DNA from 4 places in the Streptomyces sp. NPDC050422 genome. Region 1 is predicted to be linked to each of the others. Evidence: riboswitches for the same ligand, from Rfam matches in the RefSeq annotation. Region 1 holds a riboswitch; each other region holds the start of a gene.
What was found. Region 1 has a riboswitch for cyclic di-AMP ahead of ACIBJG_RS00345 (M23 family metallopeptidase). Riboswitches for the same ligand answer to the same signal wherever they lie in the genome.
Positions count from the first base shown of each region.

Region 2: it holds a riboswitch for cyclic di-AMP, as region 1 does, so the genes downstream of both, ACIBJG_RS32080 (transglycosylase family protein) here and ACIBJG_RS00345 (M23 family metallopeptidase) in region 1, are expected to answer to the same signal.
Region 3: it holds a riboswitch for cyclic di-AMP, as region 1 does, so the genes downstream of both, ACIBJG_RS11030 (C40 family peptidase) here and ACIBJG_RS00345 (M23 family metallopeptidase) in region 1, are expected to answer to the same signal.
Region 4: it holds a riboswitch for cyclic di-AMP, as region 1 does, so the genes downstream of both, ACIBJG_RS22240 (peptidoglycan DD-metalloendopeptidase family protein) here and ACIBJG_RS00345 (M23 family metallopeptidase) in region 1, are expected to answer to the same signal.

Region 1 covers NZ_JBITIE010000001.1:81,473-88,468, reverse strand. The annotation lists gene ACIBJG_RS00365 (DUF5998 family protein) at 1-61, opposite strand, end outside; gene ACIBJG_RS00360 (GNAT family N-acetyltransferase) at 143-3,049, opposite strand; gene ACIBJG_RS00355 (HPr family phosphocarrier protein) at 3,224-3,505, shown strand; gene ACIBJG_RS00350 (GntR family transcriptional regulator) at 3,686-4,363, opposite strand; gene ACIBJG_RS00345 (M23 family metallopeptidase) at 4,592-5,419, opposite strand; cyclic di-AMP (ydaO/yuaA leader) riboswitch at 5,433-5,601, opposite strand; gene ACIBJG_RS00340 (M16 family metallopeptidase) at 5,842-6,996, opposite strand, start outside.
Region 2 covers NZ_JBITIE010000024.1:11,377-18,372, reverse strand. The annotation lists gene ACIBJG_RS32095 (DUF501 domain-containing protein) at 141-680, opposite strand; gene ACIBJG_RS32090 (septum formation initiator family protein) at 745-1,215, opposite strand; gene eno (phosphopyruvate hydratase) at 1,328-2,608, opposite strand; gene ACIBJG_RS32080 (transglycosylase family protein) at 2,894-3,652, opposite strand; cyclic di-AMP (ydaO/yuaA leader) riboswitch at 3,657-3,828, opposite strand; gene ACIBJG_RS32075 (transglycosylase family protein) at 4,130-5,104, opposite strand; gene ACIBJG_RS32070 (cytochrome P450) at 5,382-6,620, shown strand; gene ACIBJG_RS32065 (nucleoside triphosphate pyrophosphohydrolase) at 6,693-6,996, opposite strand, start outside.
Region 3 covers NZ_JBITIE010000006.1:252,361-259,356, forward strand. The annotation lists gene ACIBJG_RS11020 (ATP-dependent Clp protease proteolytic subunit) at 1-586, shown strand, start outside; gene ACIBJG_RS11025 (hypothetical protein) at 594-902, shown strand; cyclic di-AMP (ydaO/yuaA leader) riboswitch at 1,207-1,401, shown strand; gene ACIBJG_RS11030 (C40 family peptidase) at 1,405-1,878, shown strand; gene ACIBJG_RS11035 (LysE family translocator) at 1,945-2,598, opposite strand; gene ACIBJG_RS11040 (LysR family transcriptional regulator) at 2,671-3,588, shown strand; gene ACIBJG_RS11045 (ATP-binding protein) at 3,611-4,042, opposite strand; gene ACIBJG_RS11050 (helix-turn-helix domain-containing protein) at 4,252-5,112, shown strand; gene ACIBJG_RS11055 (DUF397 domain-containing protein) at 5,138-5,344, shown strand; gene ACIBJG_RS11060 (8-amino-7-oxononanoate synthase) at 5,423-6,565, opposite strand; gene bioB (biotin synthase BioB) at 6,709-6,996, shown strand, end outside.
Region 4 covers NZ_JBITIE010000013.1:205,269-212,264, reverse strand. The annotation lists gene ACIBJG_RS22255 (STM4012 family radical SAM protein) at 1-162, shown strand, start outside; gene ACIBJG_RS22250 (STM4011 family radical SAM protein) at 170-1,057, shown strand; gene ACIBJG_RS22245 (SGNH/GDSL hydrolase family protein) at 1,270-2,106, opposite strand; gene ACIBJG_RS22240 (peptidoglycan DD-metalloendopeptidase family protein) at 2,332-3,273, opposite strand; cyclic di-AMP (ydaO/yuaA leader) riboswitch at 3,279-3,431, opposite strand; gene ACIBJG_RS22235 (tyrosine-protein phosphatase) at 3,920-4,732, shown strand; gene ACIBJG_RS22230 (DUF6126 family protein) at 4,756-4,932, opposite strand; gene ACIBJG_RS22225 (helix-turn-helix domain-containing protein) at 4,980-5,588, opposite strand; gene ACIBJG_RS22220 (aspartate aminotransferase family protein) at 5,659-6,996, opposite strand, start outside.

The DNA of each region.
Region 1 (6,996 bases):
AGTAGCCACTGCGCTCGATCGCCGCGCGCAGCCCCTGGGTCGTCGTACCGGTCTTAGCCATACGCACCATCCTACGGGGGGCTGATGGCTGCCGGGGACGTCCTGCCGCCCCCGGCAGGACGGGGACGGCAGGCGGCGCAGGTCAGTAGTTCGACAACCGGCGGGGGCCGAGGTCGGTCCGGGCCGGGGGCGGCGAGAGCCGGACGCTCGCTCCGAGGACGGTCAGGCCGTGGGTGGCGACCACGACCGGTTCCAGGGCGATGGAGACCACCTCGGGGTGGTCGTCGACCAGCCGCGAGACCCGCAGCAGCAGTTCCTCCAGCGCGGCGGTGTCCACGGGCGCCGAGCCGCGCCAGCCGAAGAGGACCGGAGCCGCCCGGATGGACCGGATCAGTTCGGCCGCGTCGCGGTCGGTGGCGGGGACCAGGCGATGCGCGGTGTCGCCGAGGAGTTCCGAGGGTGCGCCCGCCAGGCCGAAGGAGAGGACGGCGCCGGCCGCCGGGTCGATGGTGGCCCGCACGACGGTGTCGACGCCGCGTGGGGCCATCGACTGCACGACGGGCCGGAGCTCGGCGGGCTTGCCGAGCAGCTCGGTCAGTTCGCCGTACGCCCGGCGCAGCGCGGCCTCGCCGTCGAGGTCCAGGCGGACTCCGCCGAGGTCGGCCCGGTGACGCAGATGGGGTGCGGTCGTCTTCAGCGCCACCGGGTAGCCGAGCCGCGCCGCCGCGGCCACGGCTTCCTCCGGGCCGGGGGCCGGGAGGGTGGGCCGGACCGTGATGCCGTAGCAGGCCAGGAGTTCACGGGCCTCGTCGTGCTCCAGGGGCCTGCCGCGCGGATCGGGGTCCCGGCCGAGCAGGGTGTCGATGAGGGCGGCCGCGGCCGGTTCGTCGATGGTGTCGTCGAGGAACTCGGGCACCTTTCCGGGTACGGCGGCCTGGCGTCGCCACTGGGCGTACCGCACGGCTTCGGCGAGCGCCCGGACCGCACGTTCGGCGGCGGGATAGGCGGGGATCCGTCCGACGGTACGGGGGGCGTCGGGGGCGGGGTCGTCAGCGGCCTTGTCGCCGTCAGCGGCCTTGTCGGGGGCGGGGGCCGCCGGGGCGGTGGCCGGACGGCCCGCGGGGCGCCCCGGTACCCCGATGGCGGGCGACGCCGTTGCCGGACGCTGCTGCGCCACCGTGCTGGTCGCGGCGGCCAGCGCCTCCGCGAGGCCGCCGATCTCCACATGGACCACGGCCACCGGCTTGGCCGGACCGGTCGCGGCCGCCGCGTGCAGGGCCGTGGCCAGGACCTCTCCGTCGCCCGTCTCCGCCTCGCCGTTCTCGCCCACCCACGGGATCGCGGTCACGACGACCGCGTCGCAACCGTCATCGGCCAGCGCCTCGGCCAGCGCGTCCCGGAAGTCCTGCGGGGTGGCGGCCGTGGTGAGGTCGACGGGCGGGCGCGGGCGCAGCCTCTCCGCCAGGCAGGCGTCGTACGTGAGCAGCCCGAGGGACTCCGAGTTGCCGAGGATCGCGACCCGCCCACCGGCCGGGAGCGGCTGGTCGGCGAGGAGCAGGCCCGCGTCGACCATCTCGGTCACCGTGTCGACGCGGATCACGCCCGCCTGCCGCATCAGCGCGGAGACCGTCGCGTCCGGGATCCGGCTCACGGGGACCGCGTGGCCGGGCGGCGTGGAGCCGCTGTGCCGGGCGCCCTTCACCACGACGACCGGCTTCACGGCGGCGGTCCGCCGGGCGAGGCGGGTGAACTTGCGGGGGTTGCCGAGCGACTCCAGGTACAGCAGGGCGACGTCGGTGTCCGGGTCCTCGTACCAGTACTGGAGGAAGTCGTTGCCGGAGATGTCGGCTCGGTTGCCGGCCGAGATGAAGGTGGAGAGGCCCGCGCCACGCCGGTAGAGCCCGGAGAGCAGGGCGATGCCGATCGCGCCGGACTGGGTGAACAGGCCGATGCGCCCGGAGGCGGGCCGCTCGGGCGCGAGGGAGGCGTTGAGCCGGACCGCCTCGGAGTTGTTGATGATGCCGAAGGCGTTCGGGCCGATGATCCGCATGCCGTACGAGCGGGCCTGGCGCACCAGTTCGCGCTGGCGTTCGCGGCCCTCGGCCCCCCACTCGGCGTAGCCGGCGGACAGGACGACGAGCCCCTGGACACCGTGTTCCCCGCAGTCCGCGACGGCCTCGGGCACCCGGTCGGCCGGTACGGCGACGACGGCGAGGTCGACCGGTTCACCGATCTCGCCGAGGGAGCGGTGGGCGGGCACGCCGTCGATCGTGGCCTGATCGGCGGCGAACGCGCTGTTCACGGCGTAGGTGCGGCCGGTGAAGCCGGCGCCCAGGAGGTTGCGCAGGACCGTACGGCCGACACCGCCGGGGGTGCGGCCGGCGCCGATGACGGCGACGGAGCCCGGGGCGAGCAGCCGCTGCACGGACCGGGCCTCGGCGCGCTGTTCGCGGGCGCGCTGGACGGCGAGGGACTCGGCGGTCGGTTCGAGGTCCAGGGTGAGGTGGACCGAGCCGTCCTCGAAGCTGCGCTGCTGGGTGTACCCGGCGTCCCGGAACACCTTGATCATCTTGTTGTTGGCGGGCAGCACCTCGGCGGCGAACCGCCGGATGCCGCGTTCGCGGGCGACGGCCGCGATGTGTTCGAGCAGGGTCGAGGCGACGCCGCGGCCCTGATGCGCGTCCTGGACGAGGAAGGCGACCTCCGCCTCGTCGGCCGGCGCGGACGCGGGCCTGCCCTGGGCGTTGATCCGGTCGAAGCGGACGGTGGCGATGAACTCGCCGCCCACCGTGACGGCCAGTCCCACCCGGTCGACGTAGTCGTGATGGGTGAAGCGGTGGACGTCCTTGGCGGAGAGCCGGGGGTAGGGAGCGAAGAAGCGGTAGTACTTCGACTCGTCGGAGACCTGCTCGTAGAAGCTGACCAGCCGGTCGGCATCGTCCGTGGTGATGGGCCTGATGCGCGCGGTGCCACCGTCGCGGAGCACCACGTCCGCCTCCCAGTGATCGGGGTAGGCGTGATGCGGACTCTGCTCCGGAGAGGGCTGCATGGGCAAAGCGTACGGCTCCGGCAGCGGTCGCGTGGGGGCCGGGGCCGGGGCAGTCTGAGGGTGGCCGGGCGACGGTGCGGCGCGGGTGGAAAGGCGGTCCGCGGGTCGGCCGGAGCACCGCGCACTGCATGAGAGACTGGTCTAGACAACCATTGATTCGTGAAGGGCAGAACCATGGCTGAGCGCCGCGTCAACGTCGGTTGGGCCGAGGGCCTGCACGCCCGCCCCGCTTCCATCTTCGTCCGTGCCGCCACGGCTTCCGGCATCCCCGTGACCATCGCCAAGGCCGACGGCAACCCGGTGAACGCGGCCTCCATGCTCGCGGTGCTCGGTCTCGGCGCGCAGGGCGGCGAGGAGATCGTGCTCGCCTCCGAGGCGGACAACGCCGAAGCCGCTCTGGACCGTCTGTCCAAGCTGGTCGCCGAGGGGCTCGACGAGCTTCCGGAGACCGTCTGATCCCGACAGGTCACGACCGCGGGAATTCCTGCGAAAGAGCCGCGGCACCCTTGACCGGGAGCCGCGGCTCTTTTGTGTTCCGTAAAGCGACAGGGGTCGCCGAACGGCTCCGCAGAGATGAATTCGGGCAGCAGGAAGAAGACCCGGCTGAATTCCTCTTCTTTGTATACGGCGCAATTGTTAATGCCGGCCGCTCGGGGTGTTTACGGCATGTTGCGAAGTTCTCACCCGACCGGGGTGGCGCAGCCGGTACGCGGCGGTGGCCCGCTCCGCGTGCTGGGCGGTCAGGGACCTCGCCCTCTCCGCGTCACCGCGCGCCACGGCATCCACGATGGCCCCGTGCTCGGCCCAGGAGTCGGCCGGACGGACCGGATGCTCGATCGCGTACATCCAGGCGGTCTTGTGCCGCAGCTGGGTGAGCAGCGCGATCAGGCCGGGACTGCCGGATGCCTGTGCGAGCGTCTCGTGGAACCATGCGCCCAGGGAGCGCAGGTCCTCGCCCTCGCCCCGGCGGGCGCGCTCCTGGCCGAGCCTGACCAGGCCGCGCAGCACCTTGAGGTGTGCGTCCGTACGGCGATGGGCCGCCCGGGCCGCGCCCAGCGGCTCCAGCAGCGTCCGGACCTCCAGGAGGTCGGCGGCCTCCTGCTCGGTGGGCTCGGCGACGCAGGCTCCGGCGTGCCTGCGGGTGACCACGAACCCCTCGGACTCCAGGGTGCGCAGCGCTTCCCGTACCGGGACACGGGAGACCCCGTAACGACGTGCGAGCACCTCCTCGGTGAGTCGGCTGCCGCGTTCGAAGACACCCGAGACGATGTCTTCACGGATTGCCGTGCATACCGAATGCGCCGGAATGCGCATGTCCGAACCTCCGCCTTAATCCCCGTGAAACACGGCCGATCGACGCCTGTCCTGCGACTCTATTGCAATGCGGTCGCATTTCCGACGGCGGGTGGAAATTCATGAATATCTTTTGGCCCGGGGCCCTTCGGGCACGACGGGTGCGGAGCCTCGCGGACCGGTGCGGATCGGACACGGCGAAGGCCCCGGCATGATGCCAGGGCCTTCGCCGAACGGGCTTCGGATCGGTCAGACCGAGACGCCGTGGGCGCGCAGATAGGCGACCGGGTCCATGTCGGAGCCGTACGAGGGCGTGGTGCGGGCCTCGAAGTGGAGGTGCGGGCCGGTCGTGTTGCCGGTGGAGCCGGAGAGGCCGATCTGCTCGCCTACGGCGACGCTCTGGCCGACGGACACGCCGATCGAGGAGAGGTGGCCGTACTGGGTATACGTGCCGTCCGTCATCCGCAGCACGATGTTGTTGCCGTACGCGCCGCCCCAGCCGGCCTCGACGACCGTACCGGCGCCGACGGCGACGACGGAGCTGCCGGACGCCGCGTGGAAGTCGATGCCGGAGTGGCTGCCGGAGGACCAGAGCGAGCCACTGGACTCGTAGCCGGTGCTCACGTACGAACCGGCGACGGGGAGCTGGAAGGAGCCGAGCCGGGCGCGCTCGGCGGAACGGGCCGCGCGGGCGGCGCTCTCGCGGGCCTCCTCGGCGCGGGCGGCGGCCTTCGCCTTCGCTGCGGCCTCGGCCTTCGCGGCCGCCATCTTCCTCGCCTCGGCCTTCTTCTCGGCCTCGGCCTCGTCCTTGGCCTTCTTCTCGGCGACGTCGGCCTGGTGCTGCTGCGCGGCCGCCTGTGCGTCGATCCGGTCGGCGAGGACGTTCTGGATGGCGATGACCTGGGTGAGGCCGGTCTCGCCGGCGGCGGGGGTCTCGGTGTCCGCGGCGAGGGCCGGGGATGCCAGTCCGCCGATGACGCCGGTGGTGGCCAGGGTCGCGACGCCGACGGCCTTCGCGCCGCTGCGCGTCAGACGGCCCGGGGCACGGTGCTTCCCGGTGGCACGGGTGAACGCCATGAAGTGGCTGGTTCCTTTCCTTCCTTCTCGCCTACCGGGTTAGCTGACGGGTTCGGAGCAGGAAGGTCTCCTACGGATCCCTGCGCCTCGTACGAGGCACCGGCATCCGATTCACCCCAGGGACTGCGTGGGTCCCCGGCTCCCCGGGCTCACGCCTGACGGGGACTCGGCGATGACTGCCCGGTACGTCGCGGATGCGGCATACGAGTGACGGACAGCCGGGCCGACGCTAAGCCGGGGCACTTCCCCCCACCAAACGGACAGGCCGTTTTGTCGCGCATCCCACAGGGCAGACAGGCAACCTCTCCCACAAAGCAGGCAAAACGGAAGGTCCTGGTGGATGCCACTCCGCCAGGACCTTCCGTCCACGCTTCCGCGCACTCTTCCGCTTGCCCCGGTATCGGGCGAAGTGGCCGCTCGGCTCAGCCGGTGACGACCGACACCTCACCGATGCCGAGCGCCCGGACCGGGTCGGCGATCTGCGCGGCGTCCCCGACCAGCACCGTGACCAGCCGGTCCGCCGGGAAGGCGTTGACCACGGCCGCCGTCGCCTCCACCGTGCCGGTGTCGGCGAGGCGCGCGTAGAGGTGCGCCTGGTAGTCGTCCGGGAGATGCTGTTCGACCTGGTCGGCGAGGGTTCCCGCGACGGAGGCCGCCGTCTCGAACTTCAGCGGGGCGACACCCACGAGGTTCTGCACGGCCGTCTCGCGCTCGGCGTCCGTCAGCCCTTCGGCCGCCAGGGTCCGCAGGACCTTCCACAGGTCCTCCAGCGCCGGGCCGGTGGACTCCGTGTCCACGGAACCGCTGATGGCGATCATCGCGGCGCCCGTCGCCCCGGAGGCGGAGTCCGGGGCCGAGGAGCGCAGCACCTGGGCGAAGGCCCGCACGCCGTAGGTGTAGCCCTTCTCCTCGCGCAGCACCCGGTCGAGCCGGGAGGTGAGCGTGCCACCCAGGCAGTAGGTGCCCAGCACCTGGGCCGGCCAGACGCTGTCGTGCCGGTCGGCGCCGATGCGGCCGATCAGCAGCTGCGTCTGCACCGCGCCGGGACGGTCGACGATCACCACACGGCCGGTGTCGTCGGCGGTGATCGGCGGAACGGGGCGGGACTCGGCGGTGTTGCCCGACCAGTCACCGACGGTGTCGGCGAGCAGGGCATCCAGATCGATGCCCGTGAGGTCACCGACGACCACGGCGGTCGCGGTGGACGGGCGCACGTGGGCGTCGTAGAACTCACGCACGGCCGCGGAGTCGATCCGGGCCACGGTCTTCTCGGTGCCCTTGCGCGGCCGCGACATACGGGCCGTGGCCGGGAAGAGCTCCTTGGAGAGCTGCTTGGCGGCACGCCGGGCCGGGTTGGCCTGCTCGTGCGGGATCTCGTCCAGGCGGTTGCCCACCAGCCGCTCGATCTCGCTGTCGGCGAAGGCCGGTGCCCGCAGCGCCTCGGCGACCAGGCCGAGGGCCTTGGCCAGCCGGGAGGCCGGAACCTCCAGGGAGACCCGGACGCCGGGGTGATCGGCGTCGGCGTCCAGGGTGGCGCCGCAGCGCTCGAGCTCGGCGGCGAACTCCTCGGCGCTGTG
Region 2 (6,996 bases), on a different contig from region 1:
TCGAGGGGCAGCGCCCCCAAATCAAGCCCCTCCGGCCCCGGCGATTGAGGAGCAGGGGTCGAGGGGCAGCGCCCCCAAATCAAGCCCCTCCGGCGATTGAGGAGCGGGGGTCCGGGGGCAGCGCCCCCGAGGAGGGAACCTCAGCCCTCGTCCGAGCCGGCCCCGCCGCAAGGCGAAACGCACGGCCCCTTGCGCCACCACTCCGGCAGCATCGCGATCGCCTCGTCCCCGAGCGGGTTCACCCCCGGCCCCGCGGCCAGCGAGTGCCCGACGAGCACGTGCAGGCACTTCACCCGGTCCGGCATGCCCCCCGCGCTGGGGAAGCCCTCCAGCACCTCGATGGCGTCACGCCGCGCGATGTAGTCCTCGTGCGCGGCCCGGTAGGCCGCGGCCAGCTCGGGGTCCGTACCGAGACGCTCGGTCATCTCCTTCATGACCCCGTTCGCCTCCAGCGTGCCGATCGCGGAAGCCGCACGCGGGCACGTCAGGTAGAACGTCGTCGGGAACGGCGTACCGTCCTCCAGCCGGGGCTGCGTCTCGACCACGTCCGGGTTGCCGCACGGGCAGCGGTGCGCGATCGCGCGCAGACCGCGCGGCGGGCGCCCCAGCTGCTGCTGGAACGCGGCGATGTCCGCGTCGGTGGGCGCGGTGGACTCGGTCTGGGGAGGGGGCGTTTCCATGCCTGCCTAAAATTCTGATCGGACTGCTCGAACTGCGGTTCTGCAGAGCTGAGGGGAATACGGGTCAGCCGCGGTCGGCGCTGTCGACGCCGTCCCACAGGTTGGAGTGCCAGGGCCGGTCGGTCTCCTCCGGCGTCCCGTTGCGCTCCTTGACCGCGTCGGGGTCGACCACGGTGTAGCCGGTCTCCCCGGGAAGAAGGTAGTGCAGGTGCTCGCGGGCCAGCCGCTTGACGTACGCGTCGTCCTGGAGCCGCGCCTTCTCGTCGCGGAGCTCCTCGGTACGGGCCTCGGCCTCCTGCGCCAAACGCTCCTGGTCGGCGATCTCGTCGCGCTGCGACACGTACTGCCGCATCGGGTACGCGAGGGCGACGATCAGTGAGCAGACGATCAGGGCCAGGAAGGCGGCCCGGCCGGTGAGCCGGGAGCGGCGGGCCTGACGGCGGTTCTGGGAGCGGTAGACACGGGCGGCGGTCTGCTCACCGAGCAGCCGCAGCCGGGTCGCGGTGGAGAACCGGTCCCGGTCCTTCGCGGCCATGTCTCCGCCTCCCCATTACGCACGTCCGTCCCCGCACACGGTACGGGACCGAGTGCGGGGACGGACGGAGGCCGGGGCACTTGACCCCGCCGGGCTTCATCGGACCTGGGTGTCAGCCCTTGAACCGCGGAAACGCCGAGCGGCCCGCGTACACCGCGGCGTCGTCGAGGATCTCCTCGATGCGCAGCAGCTGGTTGTACTTGGCGACACGGTCCGAGCGGGCCGGGGCGCCGGTCTTGATCTGGCCGCAGTTCACGGCGACCGCGAGGTCGGCGATGGTGACGTCCTCGGTCTCGCCGGAACGGTGCGACATCATGCACTTGAAGCCGTTGCGCTGGGCCAGCTCGACGGCGTCCAGCGTCTCGGTCAGCGAACCGATCTGGTTGACCTTGACGAGCAGGGCGTTGGCGGAGCCCTCCTCGATGCCACGGGCCAGACGCTCCGGGTTGGTGACGAAGAGGTCGTCACCGACGATCTGCACCTTGGCGCCGATCTTGTCGGTGATGACCTTCCAGCCGGCCCAGTCGTCCTCGTACAGCGGGTCCTCGATGGAGACCAGCGGGTACGCGGAGACGAGCTCCTCGTAGTACTCGGTCATCTCGGCGGCCGAGCGGGACTTGCCCTCGAACTCGTACGTGCCGTCCTTGTAGAACTCCGAGGCGGCGACGTCGAGCGCGAGCGCGATGTCCTTGCCCGGGACGTAGCCGGCTTCCTTGATGGCCTCGACGATGAGGTCGAGGGCCGCGCGGTTCGACTCCAGGTTCGGCGCGAAGCCGCCCTCGTCACCGAGACCGGTGGACAGGCCCTTGGTCTTCAGGACCTTCTTCAGCGTGTGGTAGACCTCGGCGCCCCAGCGCAGGGCCTCGGAGAAGGACTCCGCGCCGATCGGCGCGATCATGAACTCCTGGATGTCCACGTTGGAGTCGGCGTGCGACCCACCGTTGAGGATGTTCATCATCGGGACGGGCAGCAGGTGCGCGTTCGGGCCACCGAGGTAGCGGAACAGCGGCAGGTCCGAGGCCTCGGACGCGGCGTGGGCCACGGCGAGCGAGACGCCGAGGATGGCGTTGGCGCCGAGCGAGCCCTTGTTCTCCGTGGCGTCCAGGTCGAACATCGCCTGGTCGATCAGCCGCTGCTCGGTCGCGTCGTAGCCGACGAGCTCCGGGCCGATCTGCTCGATCACGGCGAGGACGGCCTTCTCGACGCCCTTGCCGTGGTAGCGGTTGGGGTCGCCGTCGCGAAGCTCAATGGCCTCGAACGCGCCGGTGGAGGCGCCGGACGGAACGGCAGCACGACCCGTGCTGCCGTCGTCGAGGCCGACCTCGACCTCGACCGTGGGGTTTCCGCGGGAGTCGAGGATTTCCCTGGCTACGACGACGTCGATGGACGGCACGAGGCATCTCCTTCTGGGATATGACGCTGGTGGTGCAGGGTCGCTTTGGCCTTGCGACAAGAGCCTAACCGGCCGGGCCGCCGCAACCGGCCGACCGCCCGTCCCCTGGGACGAAAAAGGACCCAAGGGCAGGCACAGCGGGGCAAAAGGCCGGAAATTTACTGACTAGTAACCACAACAGTTGAACGATCAACGCAGAAACCGGCCGACCCCGGCCCGGTCCGCACGGGGGAAGGTGCGCACCGGGCCGGGGCGGCCGGAGTGTTCAGCGAGGAGAGATCGCGACTACTTCGTCAGGTGGAGCTGCTGACCCGGGTAGATCAGGTCGGCGTCCGAGATGATGTCCTTGTTCAGCTTGAAGATCTGCTCCCAGCCGCCCTTGACCTTGTGGTCGGCGGCGATCTTGCTCAGGGAGTCGCCGGTGACGACCTTGTACTCGCCGTCACCCTTCTCGACCTTCTTGCCGGTCGGGGTGGTGACGGTCTTCGACTCGGCCTTGGGGGCGGTCGAGCGGTCCGAGCGGTTGGTGGAGGGGGCCTCGGTGTGCTCGGCCTTCTTCGGCTCGGCCTTCTGGACCGGCGCCTCCTGCTTCGGGGCGGACTCGGCCTTGGGGGCGGTCTCGGTCTTGGTGGCGGAGGAGCCGGTGTCGACGCCCGGGTCGACACCGTCGTTGCTCAGGTTGCCGGCGCCGGCGCAGGACCAGGCACCCGGACCCTGCATGTCGAGGAGCTTCTCGGCGACCGCGATCTGCTGCGACTTGGTGGCCAGGTCGGCGCGGGCCGCGTACTGCGTACCGCCGGCGGCTGCCCAGCTGGACTGCGAGAACTGCAGGCCACCGTAGTAGCCGTTGCCGGTGTTGATGGACCAGTTGCCACCGGACTCGCACTGGGCGACGGCGTCCCACGTGGAGACGGAGGCGGCGGACGCGCCGGTCGCACCCATCAGGGGTACGGCGATGGCGGCACCGGTGACACCGGCGAGCGTGGCGATACGGACGGCCTTGGACGGGCGACGGTGCTTGTTGCCCTTGCGGTTGAGCAGCATCGAGACTTCTCCTCACCGACGCCTACGAGGTGAGCTGTCGGGTTCGGGCCAAGTGAGTTGCCCGGTCGCACGTCCTTGCGCACGACTTCACCCCAAGCCGGTCCTGATGCGTCTTGCGACGATCGGGCCCGGCGCTTACCTGGGTCCCCCGCTCCTGCCTACGGCGCTTTACGCGTCTGTTCCCTTCGACCGACGGCAGGATTCGGCGTGACGATCGACGGGGCCCGCGGTGCGAGCGGTTCCGACCGTAAACACACCCAACCCTCATATCCAAAGATGGACATACCGGATAAACAGCCCTTCCTTGCATCCCAAGAACCCCTATTTGCGCAGGTGGGAACGGATGCGGCGGGACCTCCCGGACAAGACACGCCAGTTCACGCAAAGAGACCCATGTCTCACTTAGTCAAAAGTGGGACATAGGCCTCTTAACTACCCCAGCTTTCGGGGTGTTCTCAGCTGATCATCAGACTGTGCTCATTCGGCCTTCACGCCGAGATCGAGGCTCTGGCCAGGCAGGATGAGGTCCGGGTCGGATCCCACCTCCGCTTTGTTGGCCTCGTACAGAGCCGTCCACCCGCCGGGCAGCTTCTGTGCATCAGCAATCGCCCAGAGGTTGTCGCCTGCCCGGACGGTGTACGTGCCGTCAGCAGCCGGGGCACCGGTGTCGCGTGCGTCACCGTCACCTCGCGAGGCATGCCGCCCCGCGTCCCGGTCACTGCCGCTCCCCCGGGTCTCCTCGGGAGCCGGCGCGCCGCGGTGCTTGCCGGCCTTCTCCTGGCCCCCGGAGGGGCCCTCCTCGGCGCCGGAGGCGTCGCCCGAGGGCGTGGTGGAGGGTGTGGCGGACGGCGTGGCCGACGGGGACGCGGACGCGTCCGGCTCCTCGCTCTCGCCCTTCGCACCGTCTGCCGGGGTCGCAGTCGCCTCCGGTGACGCGTCGTCCGACGCGGCGGCGTCCCCGGAGGGATCGGAGGGATCGGAGGGATCGGAGGGATCGGCGCTCGCGGACGGGTCCGCGCTGCTTCCGGTGGGGTCGACGGACGGAGTGCTGCCCGGGTCCACACCCGGAAGGCCGCTGTCCGGGACGAGGCCCGAGATGACCGCACAGCTCGGCCACGCCTTCGGCCCCTGGTCGTCCAGGACCTTCTCCGCCACGGCGATCTGCTGCGAGCGGCTGGCGAGGTCCGCGCGTTCGGCGTACGACTCGCCGCCGTACGACTTCCAGACCTCCTGCGAGAACTGCAGGCCGCCGTAGTAGCCGTTACCGAGGTCGGCGCTCCACATGCCACCGCTCTCGCACTCGGCCACCCGGTCCCAGGTCGAGGCGTCGGCGGCGTGCGCACCTGCCGCGCCGAGCAGCGGGATGGCGATGGCCGAACCGGTCACGCCTGCGGCGACGATGATCGCGGGTGCCTGCCGAGGGCGACGGTGTCTGCCGTTAGCGGAGCCCATGGGGATGCCTTCCGTGTGACTGACGAGTGACTGGTGAGTCGAACGGTGAACCTAGCGGGACTCGAACGCATGTCACAAGTCGATGCAGCAGAGATCACGTGAAAGTCACAGAGTTGACAGAGTGTCACCTCTGCCGGGCGCCGGTTCCGGCGTGAACTCCACCGGAAGCGTGCGCAGTCCGCGCATGACGAGCCCGCCACGCCCCCGCAAATCGGCAGGATCCCCCGCGATTCGCCACAGTGCAGGCCGTGGCACGCGCGCCCTATACCGTCGTCACGTGAACGACACTCCGCCACCACCCGAACTCTTCACCTGGGAGTTCGCCACCGACCCGTACCCCGCCTACGCCTGGCTGAGGGAGCACAGCCCCGTGCACCGGACGACGTTGCCCAGCGGCGTCGAGGCGTGGCTCGTCACCCGATACGTGGACGCGCGCCAGGCCCTCGCCGACAGTCGCCTGTCGAAGAACCCGGCGCACCACGCGGAGGACGCCCGGGGGAAGAGCAAGACCGGCATCCCCGGCGAGCGCAGCGCCAATCTCATGACGCATCTGCTGAACATCGACCCACCCGACCACACACGACTGCGCCGGCTGGTGTCCAAGGCGTTCACACCCCGGACGATCGCCGCTTTCGGGCCCCGCGTGCAGGAGTTGGCGGATCGCCTCATCGACGACTTCGCGGAGAAGGGGGAGGCCGACCTGATCCATGACTTCGCCTTCCCGCTCCCCATCTACGCCATCTGCGATCTGCTCGGCGTGCCCGAGGAGGACCAGGACGACTTCCGTGACTGGGCGGGCATGATGATCCGGCACGGCGGCGGTCCGCGCGGCGGGGTCGCCCGCTCCGTGAAGAAGATCCGCGCCTACCTCGCCGAGCTGATTCACCGCAAGCGGGTGAACCCCGGCGACGATCTGATCTCCGGCCTGATCCGGGCGAGCGACCACGGTGAGCACCTCACCGAGAACGAGGCCGCCGCGATGTGCTTCGTGATCCTCTTCGCGGGTTTCGAGACGACCATCAACCTGATCGGCAACAGCGCCCACGCGTTCTTCCGCAACCCTCCGCAGCGCGCCGTTTTCCAGAGCGCGGTCCAGCGGGGCGACGACCGCCTCCTGGACACCGCCATCGAGGAACTGCTGCGTTTCGACGGCCCGGTGGAGCTGGCCACCTGGCGATACGCCACGGAAGCCCTGGAAATCGGAGGGGAGCAGATCCGGGAGGGGGATCCCGTGCTCGTGGTCCTCGCGGCGGCCGACCGCGATCCGGCACGATTCGCGGAACCGGACACGCTCGACCTGTCCCGGCGGGACAACCAACATCTGGGATACGGCCACGGCATCCACTACTGCCTGGGCGCCCCCCTCGCACGCCTGGAGGGCCGCACCGCGCTGGAGACCCTGTTCCGCCGCCTGCCGGACGTTCAGCTCGCCGTGGACCCGGGTGACCTGCGATGGAGGGGCGGCCTCATCATGCGCGGCCTGCGGACACTGCCGGTGGAGTTCACGCCTCGGTGAGGGCCGACTGGGCATACCGACAGCGTGAGCCGGGCAGTCCCTCGCTCCGACCCGATCCGCTGCCCCCTGCCGCTACCCGACGCCCTCCGCCGCCCTGATCGCGTCCCGGTACGCACGCCCCGCGGCCCTCAGAGCCGCCTCCGGGTCGATGCCGTCCTCCTGGGCGCGCACGGCCAGGGCGAGGAGCCGGTAGCCGACGTCGTCGCCCTCGCCCTCTGGAAGGGGGACGTCGAGTCCGGCGGTACGGACCCGGCTCGCCAACTTCGCGGCAAGTGCCAGGCCGGGCTGGCCGAGGGGCACTCCATCAGTCACCGAATCGCGCTGCTTCTCGATCGCCTTCGTCCGCAGCCAGTGCGCGTGGACGTCCTCCGGTGTC
Region 3 (6,996 bases), on a different contig from region 1:
CACGTCCCAGGGGACCCGCACGCTCGACCCCTACTCCAAACTGCTGGCCGAACGGGTCGTGTTCCTCGGCACACCCGTCGACGACACGGCGGCCACGGATCTGATCGCCCAGTTCATGTACCTGGAACACGACGCTCCCGACCGGCCCGTCTCGCTCTACATCAACTCCCCCGGCGGCTCGTTCGGCGCCATGACCGCCGTGTACGACACCATGGCGTTCCTCACCTGCGAGGTGGAGACCTTCTGCCTCGGCCAGGCGGTGGCCGGTGCGGCCGTGCTGCTCGCGGCCGGAGCCCCGGGCAGACGCCACGCGCTGCCGGGTGCCCGGGTGATGGTGCAGCAGCCCGAACTGGCCGAGCCGGTACAGGGGCAGCCGTCCGACCTGGAGATCGAGGCGCGGGAACTGGCCCGCATGCGCGAGACCCTGACCGGCATGCTGGCCCGTCACACCGGCCGCCCCGCCGCGCAGATCACCGCCGACACCGAGCGCGATCTGATCCTCGACGCCGAGGGCGCCAAGGACTACGGGCTGGTCGACCACATCGTCCGGAACCGCGGCCCCCTGCCGCCGCACCCGGTGCGGTGAATTCATCATGCATTCACCCGAGTTCGCGCCCCTGCCCGCCCTGACCCGGGCGGAGGGCGAGTTCATCGACCGCTATCTGCAAGTCCTCGACCAGGTGGGCCGGATCAATCCGGCGCACGGAGGCGACACGTACGGCGCCCTGCGCGCCGCCCAGGCACTGGCCTCGTACTCGGTCGCACTGCGGGACGCGCTGGTGTTGATGCACGAGCGGGGCGAATCCCGGATCCACGCGGTCACGTTGACCCGGGCGCTGCGCGTACTGGACGGCGAACGGCGGGCCGGGCGGGTCACCGTCCCGCCCGGCCCGCCGAGTTGATCAGCTCCCCGGCCCGACACGCCCGACGCGTCGACCCAGTTTTCTCGCTCGTTCGGCGTAGGCGTTACTTCGCACGAGGGACAACTCGATTTGCACTTTCGAGGTGGACTATGGGTGAAATCCCCCGTTCCGCCGCTGGTACCGCACCACCCGGCGCGTGCCTACAGTTCTCCGAAAAGCCATCTACCCACCCGAACGGGGTAATCGTGACGAGCCTCACATATGGCTGTTTCGCCTCGGAAATCCGGCACTGGGTGAGTCAAGATCCCTGGGACGACAAGCCCCCGCCACCGCGGCGGGGCGGTCCGGGCGGACGCCGAGTCCTGCCGCCGTCCGGATGCCTGGTCGACAGGAGTGGATCGGCAGGAGTGGAGGACCCAAGCACACGGGCCGACCGGACTTCCGGTTGTCCCTCGGGGTGAAGCCGCATCTGCGGCCGGGCGACTTCGCCGGCCCGAACCCGACAGGTCATCCTTCACAGGCGGCTGACGAAGGGTTGCGCATGACTGCGCAGGTTCATGTCCCGTCTCTGCTTGCCCGGGCCACTACGGCCTCGCTGATGACTCTCGCCGCCGTCGGCGGCACGTTGTTCGTCCCCGGTGCCGTGACCGACGCCCAGGCCGCGACTCATTCGATGAAGGCCCTCAACATCGCCGCGTCGAAGAAGGGTGCGCCGTACAGGTGGGGCGCCACCGGACCCAGCCGCTTCGACTGTTCCGGGCTGACGCTCTACTCGTTCAAGAAGGCCGGGAAGAAGCTCCCGCGAACGGCCCAGCAGCAGTACAACAAGACCCGCCACATCTCGTCCTCCAAGCGGCAGCGCGGCGATCTGGTCTTCTTCCACTCCGGCCGCAGCATCTACCACGTGGGCATCTACGCGGGCAGCGGCAAGATCTGGCACTCGCCCAAGACCGGGGCCGTGGTCCGCCTGGAGAAGATCTGGACGAAGAGCGTCTACTACGGGCGGGTCCGTTGAGGCCGCTCCCCCGGTGCGCCAAGGGCAGGCCCACCGAAGCCCGCCGCCCCCGCCGATGCCTCCGCGTCAGCGCAGCAGCGGGCCCGTCACCAGGACCACCCCCAGCACGGTGAGTACCGCGCCGCTGCCGCCCTCGATCGCCCGGGCGGTACGCGGCCGGCGCAGCCACCGGCCGAGCCGGTCCACCAGCAGCGCCACGGCCGGGAACCAGATGAGCGCCATCAGCACAACGATGGCGGCCAGCAGCAGCGTCCTGGGCAGGGGCGCGGCCCCGGCCGGCACGAACTGCGGCAGGAGGCTGAGGAAGAGCACGGGCGCCTTGGGGTTCAGCGCGTTGGTCAGAAAGCCCTGACGCAGCGCGCGGGCGGTTCCCTGAGTGGCCCGCCCGCCGTCCCCGTCCCCGTCGCCCGCCCCGGCGTCCCGTGCGGACCCGGCGCGGAGCCGAGCCGCGTACAGGGCGCTGATGCCCAGGTAGAGCACGTACGCACCACCGAGGAGTTGGACCGTCCGGAACAGCACCGGCACCGCCACCAGCACAGCGGCGAGTCCGGCGACGGCGAGCGCCGTGTGGACGAGCAGGCCCCCGGCGACCCCCAGCGCGGTCGCCACCCCCGCCGTGCGCGAGACGAGGGCGTTGCGTACGACGACGGTGAAGTCCGCGCCGGGCAGTGCGACCATGACGGCGGCGACCCCGAGGAATGCAGTCATTTGAGCGTCCATGGCTCCACCCTGGCCCCGAACAGCCTTTAGCATGTACTTGCAATCTTCTGGGTCTGCCAAAAGGAACGCTTAATGTACGACCCCACACGGCTCGCGGCGCTGGTGGCGGTCGCCGAGGCCGGTTCGATCACCCGGGCCGCCGCCCGCCTGGGCTATACCGCCCCGGCGCTCTCCCAGCAGCTCGCCAAACTGGAGCGGGAGGCCGGGGCGGCGCTGCTGGTGCGCCACCACCGGGGCGCCCGGCTGACGGCGGCGGGCGAGCTGCTCGCCGGGCGCGCCCGGCGGGTCCTCGACGAGATGGAGCAGGCCCGCCACGAACTGGCCGGCCTGGCCGGGCTCTCCGGCGGTCGCCTGCGGGTCGGCACCTTCACCACGGCGGGCATCCATCTGCTGCCGCCGGTGCTCAGCTCGTTCCGCCGGGCACATCCGGACGTGGAACTGACCGTCACGGAGTACGAGCCCCCGGGCGGAGTGGCCGCGGTAGCGGCGGGCGAGGTGGATCTGGCGCTGACCCACGCCTATGAACCGGGCGCCGCGACAACGCCGCCGTCAGGTGTCCTGTCCGAGCCACTCCTGGTCGAGGAGCTGGTGCTGATCACGGCCGTCGGGCAGGTGCTGGCCGACGGCAGCGGGCGGCTGCCGGTGACGCGGCTCGCGGGACGGCCCCTGATCAGCAGCGCGCCCACACATCCGCCGCGCCGCGGTGTGGAGAGCGCGCTCGCCGAGGCGGGGGCGCTGCCTGCGGTGGTGTGCGAGTCGCCCGGCTATGCGCTGGTGTGCGCGCTGGTCAGTGCGGGCATCGGGATGGCGGTGGTACCCGAGATGGTGGCGGCGATGTCGCCGACTCCGCTGTCCGTACGGCGGTTGGAGCCGGCCGCGTTCCGCCGGACGATCTCGGTGGTGCACCGCGGCGACCGTACGAGCGCCGCGGCGGCAACGCTGCGGGCCCTGTTGCGCAGCGGATTCGGACGGGCCGCGGCGCCGCAGTGACCGGCGTGCACGGACGGGTCGGTCACAGCTGGGCGGGCAGGTGCCACGGCAGCGCGATCCAGACGGTCTTCCCGCCGTCCGCTGTCGGGGTGACGGTCAGCCGGCCCCCGTACTCCTTGGCCAGCGCACGGATGATCACCATGCCGCGGCCGTTGTCCTGCTGGACGGCCGCCGGAAGTCGCTGGGGCCAGCGGGGGTGACTGTCCGTCACCCCCAGGCGCAGCTGCTCCTCCCGCTCCAGCCGAAGGTCCACGGTGAAGGTGGGTGACTGTCCGAAGGTGTGCTGGACCGCGTTGGTCGCGAGCTCCGAGACGATGAGCCGGACCGTGTCACCCGTGTCCGTACCGTCGGGCAGTCCCCATTCGGCCAGTACCCGGGCGACATATCTCCGGGCCGATGAGACCGAGACCGGCTCGCTCGGCAGAGTGACACGTGCTTCTTGATGGTCTGCCATGGCGAGCCGTCCCTTTCCCACCCGGAAGCGACCCCGCGATCGGTGGTCCGGGTTGTGCTTCGCGCCAGATTGCCACTGATGCTGCCCTCTGTAACGGCGATCCACCAAGATATGCATATATCTGTCGCTCAAAGCGGTGAACTCTGCCCCGGATGCCCCGTCAGGGCGCCACACTGTCCGCTCGGCAGGGAGTGGGAGGGAGGCACCACATGCGGCACGGCCCTGCGGTGCGACGCCGCAAGCTCGGGGAGGAGCTGCGGAGTCTGCGCCATGCGTCGGGACTCACGAGCCGGGACGCGGCCCGTCTGCTCGGCTGGCACCAGTCGAAGGTCAGCCGGATCGAGACCGGCGTGAGCGGAGTGCAGCCCGGTGATGTGACCCGGCTGCTCGACGCGTACGGCACGGACGACCCGAAGTTGCGCGAGGTCCTGGAGGCGCTCGCGGGTTCGGCAGGCGGCGGGGGCGCGGGATGGTGGCACGCGTACCGCGGCCTGATCCCGCCGCAGTACCGCGACTTCATCAGTCTGGAGTCGCAGGCGCGCACCGCCCGCACCTTGGAGACTTCCGTGGTGCCGGGTCTGTTGCAGACCGCCGACTACGCCCGCGCGGTGACGCGGGCTTCGCTCGACGGGCTGCCCACCGGACAGCTCGACTCACTGGTGGAGGTGCGGCTCGCGCGGCAGGGGGTCCTGCGGAGTGATCCCCCGCTGAGGTTCAGCGCGGTGCTGGACGAGGCGGTGCTGCGACGGGAGGTCGGCGGCCGCCGGGTGATGCGGGAGCAACTGCGCCATCTCAGCCGAGTGGCCCAACTACCTCACGTGCGCCTTCAGTTGCTGCCCTTCTCGGTGGGCGGCTATGTAGGCCTCACCGGTCCTTTCGTTATCTTCTCTTTTCCGCACACTTCTGATCTGGATGTGGTCGTTCTCGACCATTTGATGAGTAGCCTCTACCTGGAGCGGAAAGAAGACCTCGAGGCGTACAGCTCGGCCTTCCGCACTCTGCAGGCACACGCGCTGTCGCCGGAGCACTCGCTGGACCTGATCGCCGCAATCGACCGCGACGGTCAGTGAACCCGGACTGCCCGAGGGGGGCGTCATGTCGGATTGCCTCGCACAGCACGCGTTACGGTGGCGGCGCAGCAGCCGCAGCACGGGAATGAACAACTGCGTGGAGGCCGCGCCGTTCGGCGGCCGGCGACTGGCCGTGCGCGACTCCAAGGACGTGTCCAGGCCGCCTCTGCAGTTCTCCGCCACGGCCTGGACGTCCTTCGTCACCGCCCTGAACGGCGGTTCCGTGCGCTGAGCCCGCGCCCGGGTGCTGCGGGGTGACGGTTTCCCGGCGTGTCAGCGGGCCGGAGCGGTCCGCCGTACGGCCGGCGTGTCAGCAGGCCGGAGCGGTCCGCCGGACGATCGCCACCGCGTGGGCGATCTGTTCGTCCGTCAGGTCGGCGCGCGCGGTCAGCCGCAGCCGGGAGACGCCGTCCGGCACGGACGGCGGCCGGAAGCACCCGACCGCCATGCCGGCCGTACGGCAGTCGGCCGCCCAGCGGACGGCCGCCTCGGCCGAGGGTGCGCGTACGGAGACCACGGCCGCGTCGGGACGGACCGCGGTCAGGCCGGCGGCGGTCAGCTGCTCGTACAGTGCGGTGGCGACCGTACGGGCCCTGTCCGCGCGTGCCGGTTCGCGGCGCAGCAGCCGCAGGCTGCCCAGTGCGGCGCCGACGGCGGCCGGTGCGAGCCCGGTGTCGAAGATGAACGTACGCGCGGTGTTGACCAGGTGGTCGATGACGCGGGCCGGGCCCAGGACCGCCCCGCCCTGGCTGCCCAGGGACTTGGAAAGGGTGAGCGTGGTAACGATGCCGTCGCCGCCCGCCAGACCGGCCGCGGCGAGCGCGCCGCGGCCTCCCTTACCTAGCACTCCCAGACCGTGCGCGTCGTCTACGAGGAGCGCGGCACCCTCCGCGCGGCAGGCGTCGGACAGTTCGTCCAGCGGTGCGGCGTCGCCGTCGACCGAGAAGACCGAGTCCGTGACCGCCAGCGACCTGCCCTGGTGCGCGTGCAGGGTCTTGCGCACCGCCTCGGGGTCGGCATGCGGCACGACGGCGGTCTCGGCCCGCGACAGCCGGCAGCCGTCGACGATCGAGGCGTGATTGCCCGCGTCCGACACGATCAGGGAGCCCCGGCCGGTCAGGGCGGTGAGCGCCGCGAGGTTGGCGGCATAGCCCGACGACAGCACGAGGGCCGCCTCGAAACCGCAGAAATCGGCCAGTTCGCGTTCGAGCTCGGCGTGCAGCTCGGTGGAACCCGTGACCAGCCGGGAACCGGTGGCGCCGCCGCCCCAGCGGCGCGCCGCGTCGGCCGCCGCGGCGGTCACGTCGGGATGCCGGGTCAGGCCGAGGTAGTCGTTGCTCGCGAGGTCCAGCAGTTCCGGTTCGGCGGCTCGCGGCCGGAGCGTCCGAACGAGTCCGGCGTCCGCGCGACGGCGAGCCTCCTCGTCGATCCAGTCGAACGGGGCGAAGGACATGGGCAGGTCCCTTTTGTAGGCAGCTCACAGACCCTAACCGCGCGCGCAGCCGGGCATGGTGTGGCAATGCACACACCCTCTGCGGGCTCTGTTGTCCGGTTCCTCCTTGGCTCGGAGCGGTGCCGTGCGTCAGGATCATCGCCATGGACCTCCTGAACACGCTGGTGGACAAGGGGCTGCGGCGCGAGCTGCCGACCCGTGAAGAAGCGCTCGCCGTACTGGCGACCCCGGACGACGAACTGCTCGACGTGGTGGCCGCGGCCGGAAAGGTGCGCCGTCAGTGGTTCGGACGGCGGGTGAAGCTGAACTATCTGGTCAACCTGAAGTCCGGGCTCTGCCCCGAGGACTGCTCGTACTGCTCCCAGCGGCTGGGATCCAAGGCCGAGATCCTGAAGTACACCTGGCTGAAGCCCGACGAGGCGTCGAAGGCG
Region 4 (6,996 bases), on a different contig from region 1:
GAGCTCGCCCGGTTCGACGCCCGGGGCTGGCTCGACCGGGACGCTGCGGGCGCCGGCCTGCTGCGCCTCTCGCCCGAGGGGCTCGCCCACTCGGACGCCCTGGGCCCCGATCTCTTCTCCCCCGCCGTACGGGCCGCGATGGCCGCGTACGAGCTGAAGTGAGGCCCACATGGACCTGACGATCCTCTACCGCGGTCCGCTCGCGTCGTGCGATTACGACTGCCCGTACTGTCCGTTCGCCAAGCGGCGCGACAGCCGGGAGCAACTGCGGGCGGACCGGGCCGCGCTGGAGCGCTTCACGGCGTGGGTGGCAGCGCAGACCGGTGACCGGATCTCGGTGCTCTTCACCCCGTGGGGCGAGGGGCTGGTCCGCTCCTGGTACCGCCGTGCGGTGGTGGAGCTGGCCCTGCTGCCGCACGTCAGCCGGGTGGCGATCCAGACGAACCTCAGCGGCCGTACGCAGTGGCTGGCCTCGGCAGGTGCCGCGGGCCGCGACAAGATCGCGCTGTGGTGCACGTACCACCCGGGCCAGACACCGTACGAACGGTTCCTCGGGCGGTGCGGGGAGCTGGTGACCCTGGGAATCCGACACAGCGTGGGTGTCGTCGGGCTCGACGCCCACCTCGGCGAGGCGCGGCGGCTGCGGGCGGCCCTTCCCGAGGAGGTCTACCTCTGGGTCAACGCCGCCGAGGGGCACACCTATACGGACGAGGAGGCGGACCGGTGGACGGAGATCGACCCGCTGTTCCCCTACAGCCGGCATCCGCACCGCTCGGCGGGTCTGCCCTGCCGGACCGGTGAGTCGGTGATCTCGGTGGACGGGGACGGCACGGTGCGCCGCTGCCACTTCGTCCGCGCCGAGCTCGGCAATCTCTACGACGGCGGCTACCGCGCGGCACTGGGGCCCCGGGCCTGCCCGCTCGCCGTCTGCGACTGCCACATCGGGTACGTGCACCTGGAGACGCTGCCGCTGTACGACGTCTTCGCCGGCGGGGTGCTGGAGCGCATACCGGCGCTGCCGCTGTCCTCGGTCGCCCCGAGTCCCCGGGGCGACTGAGAGGGCCCGGTAATTGGGGGGTGGGTGAAGGAGCGGGGCTGGGCGCGTGCAGCTGCAAGGCGGAGGATTGAGGCATGGCGAATGGGCCTCCCCTGCTCGAGCGCAGCCCAGAGCTCGGGGAACATGGTGATTGACGACAACGCCGCAGATGCGCGTGACCGGCCCGGCGACGCCGCCCCCCAATTACCGGACCCTCTGAGGACGGCGGGCCCTCAGAGCGGCAGCAGGTCGGGCCGCTTGGCCTCCACATGGTCGCCCGAGGACTCGCCGCGCAGCCGTCGGCCGATCCACGGAACGAGGTACTCGCGTGCCCAGTGGATGTCGTCGCGCCGTACTTCGAGGGTTCCGCGCTGTGCCTGCGGCGGCCACTCCTGGTCCGGGTCGGCCGGCACGTCGAGGCCGAGGACCTGGGCGGCACGCAGTGCGACCCTGGTGTGCCCCTCGGGCGACAGGTGCAGCCGGTCGTTGTCCCAGGCCCGCCGGTCCTGGACCGAGCGCAGGGACCACAGGTCGAGGACCGGGCAGTCGTAGCGGTCGGCGATGGACCGCACATGGGCTGTGTAGGTGGCGATCTTGCCGCGCAGATGCCGCAGCACCGGAACGTTGCGGGTGTCGAAGCCGGTGGTGACCATGACCGTGCCGACCGACCGGGTCAGGTCGGCCACCGCACGCTCGAAGCGCTCGGCCACGTCGTCGGGATCGGTGCCCGGCCGGATGATGTCGTTGCCGCCGGCGCAGAAGCTCACCAGATCGGGGGCGAGTTCCTTGGCGCGCGGCACCTGCTCCTCGACGATCTGGTCGAGGAGACGTCCTCGTACGGCGAGATTGGCGTACCTGAAGTTTCCGTGAGCGGTGCCTGTCGCCGCACCGAGGTCCGGGAGCTGGTCCGCGAGGAGTACCGCGAACCGGTCCGCCCAGCCGACGAAGGTTCCGTCCGGGCCGGGGTCACCGACTCCCTCGGTGAAGCTGTCGCCAATCGCCGCGTACGACCCGATGGCGCCCCGTTGGTTGATGACGCCCTGCTGGATGTTGTTCGAATCGTCTGCCACAAGGGCATATCCTGCACCGCCGAATGTGACCTACGCGACCGTAATATGGGGTTGACGGGTGGTGAGATAGACCACCCGGTCAGTTTTTGGTAAAGGGGGAATAAGTGCGGCTCCCAGCGCCCACGTCCAAGTGCCGGACGCCATAAGCAGAGGGACGGTGCGCCACCGCGCACCGTCCCTCCATGCATTGCTCAGGCCCGGGTCACCGGACCGGTGTTGCCCGGATCAGACGTTGATCCCGTGCGACGCCAGGTAGGCGATCGGGTCGATGTCCGAGCCGTACGCCGGACCCGTGCGGACCTCGAAGTGGAGGTGCGGGCCGGTGGCGTTGCCGGTCGAACCGGACAGGCCGACCTGCTGGCCCGCGGTCACGGTCTGGCCGGCCGAGACGGACAGCGAGGACATGTGGCCGTACTGCGAGTAGTGGCCGTCGGCGTGCTTGATGACAACCTCGTTGCCGTACGCGCCGCCCCAGCCGGCGGTGACGACGGTGCCGGAGGTGATCGCCTTCACGCTCGTGCCGGTCGACACGGGGAAGTCGATGCCGGTGTGGCTGCCGCTGGACCAGTTGGCACCGGAGGCGCGGTAGGCGGTGGTGTGGTTGCCCGGGACCGGGTGCACGTAACCGGAATCGTTGCTCTGGGAGGCCGGGGCCGAGGTCTCCTCGGACGACGAGGCGTCGGAGGAGGAGTCCGAGGTCGTGGAGGCCTTCATCTCGGTCTTGACCGGGGCCTTGGAGGCGGCCTTCGACGGGGTGGTGGCACCCGTGGAGGCGGTCGAGTTCTGGCTCACGGTCTTGCCGCCGAGCGTCAGCTTCATGCCCGGGAAGATCAGGCTCGGGTCGTCACCGACGACCTTGCGGTTGTCCTGGTACAGCTTCTCCCAGCCGCCCTTGAGCTTGTGCTCGGCAGCGATCTTCGACAGGTAGTCGCCGGAGACCACGGAGTACGTCTTGGAGCCGGCCTGCTTGTTCGCCACCGGCTTGGCCGGGGTGGCGTGCGTGGCGGCGGCCGACTTCGAGGTGGCGGGAGCGGCCTGCTCCGCGGCGTTGGCACCGGTGGCGCCGAGCAGCGGAAGGGCGATAACGGCTCCACCGGCACTCGCGACGACGACGCCACGGGCGATGATGCTGGGCTTGGGACGACGGTGCTTACCCGATATGGGCATGAAGGTTTTCCTCTCCGGCGCCTACGAGGTGAGCTGTCGGGTTCGGACTGGAGATGTCCGGTCGCGACTGGCGCGACTTCACCCCGAGCCGGCCGGATTCCCGGTCGGCGGCTTACCTGGTTCCCCCGCTCCTGCCACGCGGTGAGTGGGTGCGAATTCCGGGCGGCGGCAGGATTAGGCGGTCCGTCCGGATTGCAGCGAACGTAAGCGAGCCGGGACGACGGAAACAAGCCACGGGTTCCGTACGGGATTCCGTTCCGCGAAATCGGCGAGGAATTCCGGTCACACTCCGTGGATTACGGATCTTGGCTTTCCGCACGGTGCACGGAATACCCCGACGCCCCACCGCCACACACCGTCACGGATATGATCCCGCTCACGAGGGGCCGACCATCTCCCGCGCAAGCGGGGCATGTTCATCCAAAAGCCCCAATTCAGACATGTCATGCCCATCGCCCCATCCCGTCATGACATCCACACCGATCGGGCCCCTCCCAGCCGTCACGCCGACCCGGCGCGCCGACCCGCCGGGCGGGCCCGAAGTGCGGGCACGCCCAAGATGATTGCCCGAGGAATCAATGTCGTATCGTCACGAGAGTGGACCCGCGGGCGACACGCGCCTGCGGCAGAGCCTCCAGGAGTGACCGTGACGCAGCAGCTGCCGCAGACCCCGTCGACGGAGCCCGAGCTGGCGGGTGTCCGCAATTTCCGTGATGTGGGCGGCCTGCCCACCTCGGACGGCCGCCGGGTGCGGTACGGGCGGCTGTACCGCAGTGGTCACCTGGCGCACGCCACGGCCGAGGACGCCGCGTTCCTCACCGGCCTCGGACTGCACACCGTCTTCGACTTCCGCAACGTGGCCGACCACAAGCTGGACGGCCTGGACGTCGAGCTGCCGGGCGTACGCAATGTGAGCATCCCGCTCAGCGACCCGGCGGACGGCGCCGAGTTCTGGCGGATGGTGCGCGACGGCGACATGGACGAGCTGCGGTCGATCCTGGCCGACGGCAAGGGATCCGACCGCATGATCGCTTCCTACCGCCGGATCATCCTCGACCGTACGGCCGAGCACAGCCGGGTACTGCACGCCCTGGCCGAGGACAGCGTGCCCGCCCTGATGCACTGCGCCGCGGGAAAGGACCGCGCGGGCCTCTCGATCGCGGTGTCCCTGCTCGCCGTCGGCGTCGAGCGCGAGGCCATCGAGGCCGACTACCTCAAGTCCAACGACGCGCACCGCCGCTACAAGGTGCGCCGCAGCGACCCCTCCCCCGCCGGAATGTCGCCCGAGGTGATGGAGCTGCTCAACCCGCTCTTCGGCGCCCACCCCGACTACCTCGCCGCCGCCTTCACCACCATCGACGAGACCTGGGGCACCACCGACCGTTACCTCGCCGACGGCCTCAAGATCACCCCGGAGACACGGGAGCGGCTGCGCGAGCGCCTTCTCGACGAGATCTGACCGGCCGGCGCCCGCGCCCGTGGCTACTGGTTGTGCATCCCGACGGCGAACAGCAGATAGAGGAAGCCCGCGATGATGTGCCCGGCCACCAGGTAGGCGAAGAGCCTGATGACGAGCCCGCGGGGCATCTTCTTCTCCTGCGGGTCGTAGTTCTTGGGGCGGCCCGGGCCGAGCGGGTCGTAGTTCTCGGAATCGGACATGACAGGTCCTCTCTGACGACCGGCGGGCCGGTTGCGGGGACGGCGCCTCAGCGACGGTGGATCCCGCTGCCGAGGCACAGCTCGGCGGCGGGGCTCTGCAGCAGGGTGTGGACGAAGAGCAGCTCGGCACCGTCGCGGTCCAGGGCCGCGATCCGGTGCGGAGTGAGCGAGTCGAAGTGCGCACTGTCACCGGGAGCGAGGTCGTGGACGGTGTCCCCGAGGGTCACCCTGAGGTGTCCGGCCAGGACGTAGAGCCACTCCTCGCCGGGGTGGACGCGCACCAGGTCGCCCTGGGCTCCGTGCGGGACGCGGACGCGCAGGGCCTGCATCGCCCGGCCGGGCCCCCCGGCCTGCTGATACATCCAGCCGTCCGCCTCGGCCCCCTCGAACCTGCGGCCGCGGACGATCGCGTCACGTTCCGGGGGGATCTCGCCGAGCAGCTCGGAGACCGTCGTACCGTAGATCCTGGCAAGTCCGAGCAGCATCGGCAGCGAGGGCTGACGCCGGCCCGTCTCGAGCCGGGACAGGTGGGCGGGAGAGAGTCCGGCCCGCTGGGCGGCGGTCTCCAGGGTGAGACCACGGCTGCGGCGCAGATCGCGCAGGCGCGGCGCGACGCCGGGCAGCTCGTCGGCCACCCCTCCTTCTGGAGGATTCATATCCTCATTGGGCCAGGAACTTTCCTCGGAGGCAAATTTCTTGCCTCCGAGGCAAATCCCTCGGAGTCGGTCAGCGGTTGGCGACGGCCTGCTTCACCAGGGTCCGTCCGAAGTCCCACATCAGTCCGCCGCCGCTGTGCGCGTCGTCCATCACGGCCGTGAACGCGCCCACAAAGCGATCCACGTCCCCCTCGTCGATCACGAGGGGCGGAATCAGCTTGATCACTTCGAGGTGGTCACCGGAGACCTGGGTCAGGATCCGGTGCTTCTGGAGCAGCGGCACGACCACCATCTGCGCGAAGAGTCCCTTGCGGGCCGCCTGCAGCATGGTCCAGCGGCTGCGCAGCTTGAGCGAGCTCGGCCGGCCGAACTCGATGCCGATCATCAGCCCGCGCCCCCGCACCTCGTGCAGCAGCTCGTACTGCCCGACGAGCGCGGCCAGCCGTTCGCGGAGCAGGTCGCCGGTGCGGCGCGCGCCCGCCACCGTCTCCTCGTCCTCCATCACCGCGAGGACCGCGAGTCCGGCCGCCATCGCCTGGGCGTTGGAGCCGAAACTCGCGGAGTGGACCAGGACCCGGTCCATCGAGGAGTAGACGCGTTTGAAGATCCAGTCCTTGCCGAGGGTCGCCCCCACGGGCACGTAGCCGCCGGAGAGCGCCTTGGCGACGCAGACCAGATCCGGTTCCACGCCCTCCTCGTGCTGGTACGCGTAGAAGTCCCCGGTCCTGCCGAGGCCCGTCTGCACCTCGTCCGCGATGAGCAGGGCCTTGTGCTTGTGCAGCAGCTCCTGGGCCTCCCGCAGGAACCCGGGCGGCGAGGCGTGCACCCCTTTGCCCTGGATCGGTTCGACGACGAGCCCCGCCACGTCGCCGCGCTTCAGCTCACGGCGCAGGGCGTCGAGGTCACCGAGGGCGATGGCGGTGTCGGGCAGCAGCGGCGCGAAGCCGTCCCGGAAACCGGCCTCGCCGTTGACCGAGAGCGAGCCGGTTGTCAGCCCGTGGAAGGCATGCGTGCAGTACAGGATCCTCGGCTTGCCGGTGGCGTACCGGGCGAACTTGAGGGCGGTCTCCACCGCCTCCGTGCCGCTGTTGCCGAAGAAGACCCGGTCCAGGTGCGGGCTGTGCGTGAGCAGCTTCTCGGCCAGCAGGCCCGGCAGCGGCTGGCAGTCGAACCGGGTGAGGTCGGCGAGCGAGGCGTCCAGGACGTCGTGCAGTGCCTTGCGTACGACGGGGTGGTGCCGGCCGAGCCCCATCACCCCGAAACCGGCGAGCATGTCCAGGTAGTCGTTGCCCTCCGCGTCCCAGAAGTGCGCGCCCTCGGCCCGTTCGTAGACCTTGTCGAAGCCGATGGTGTGCAGCATGCGCGGGAGCTGGTGGTTGAGGTGCTTGGTGTGCAGCTCGTAGCGTTC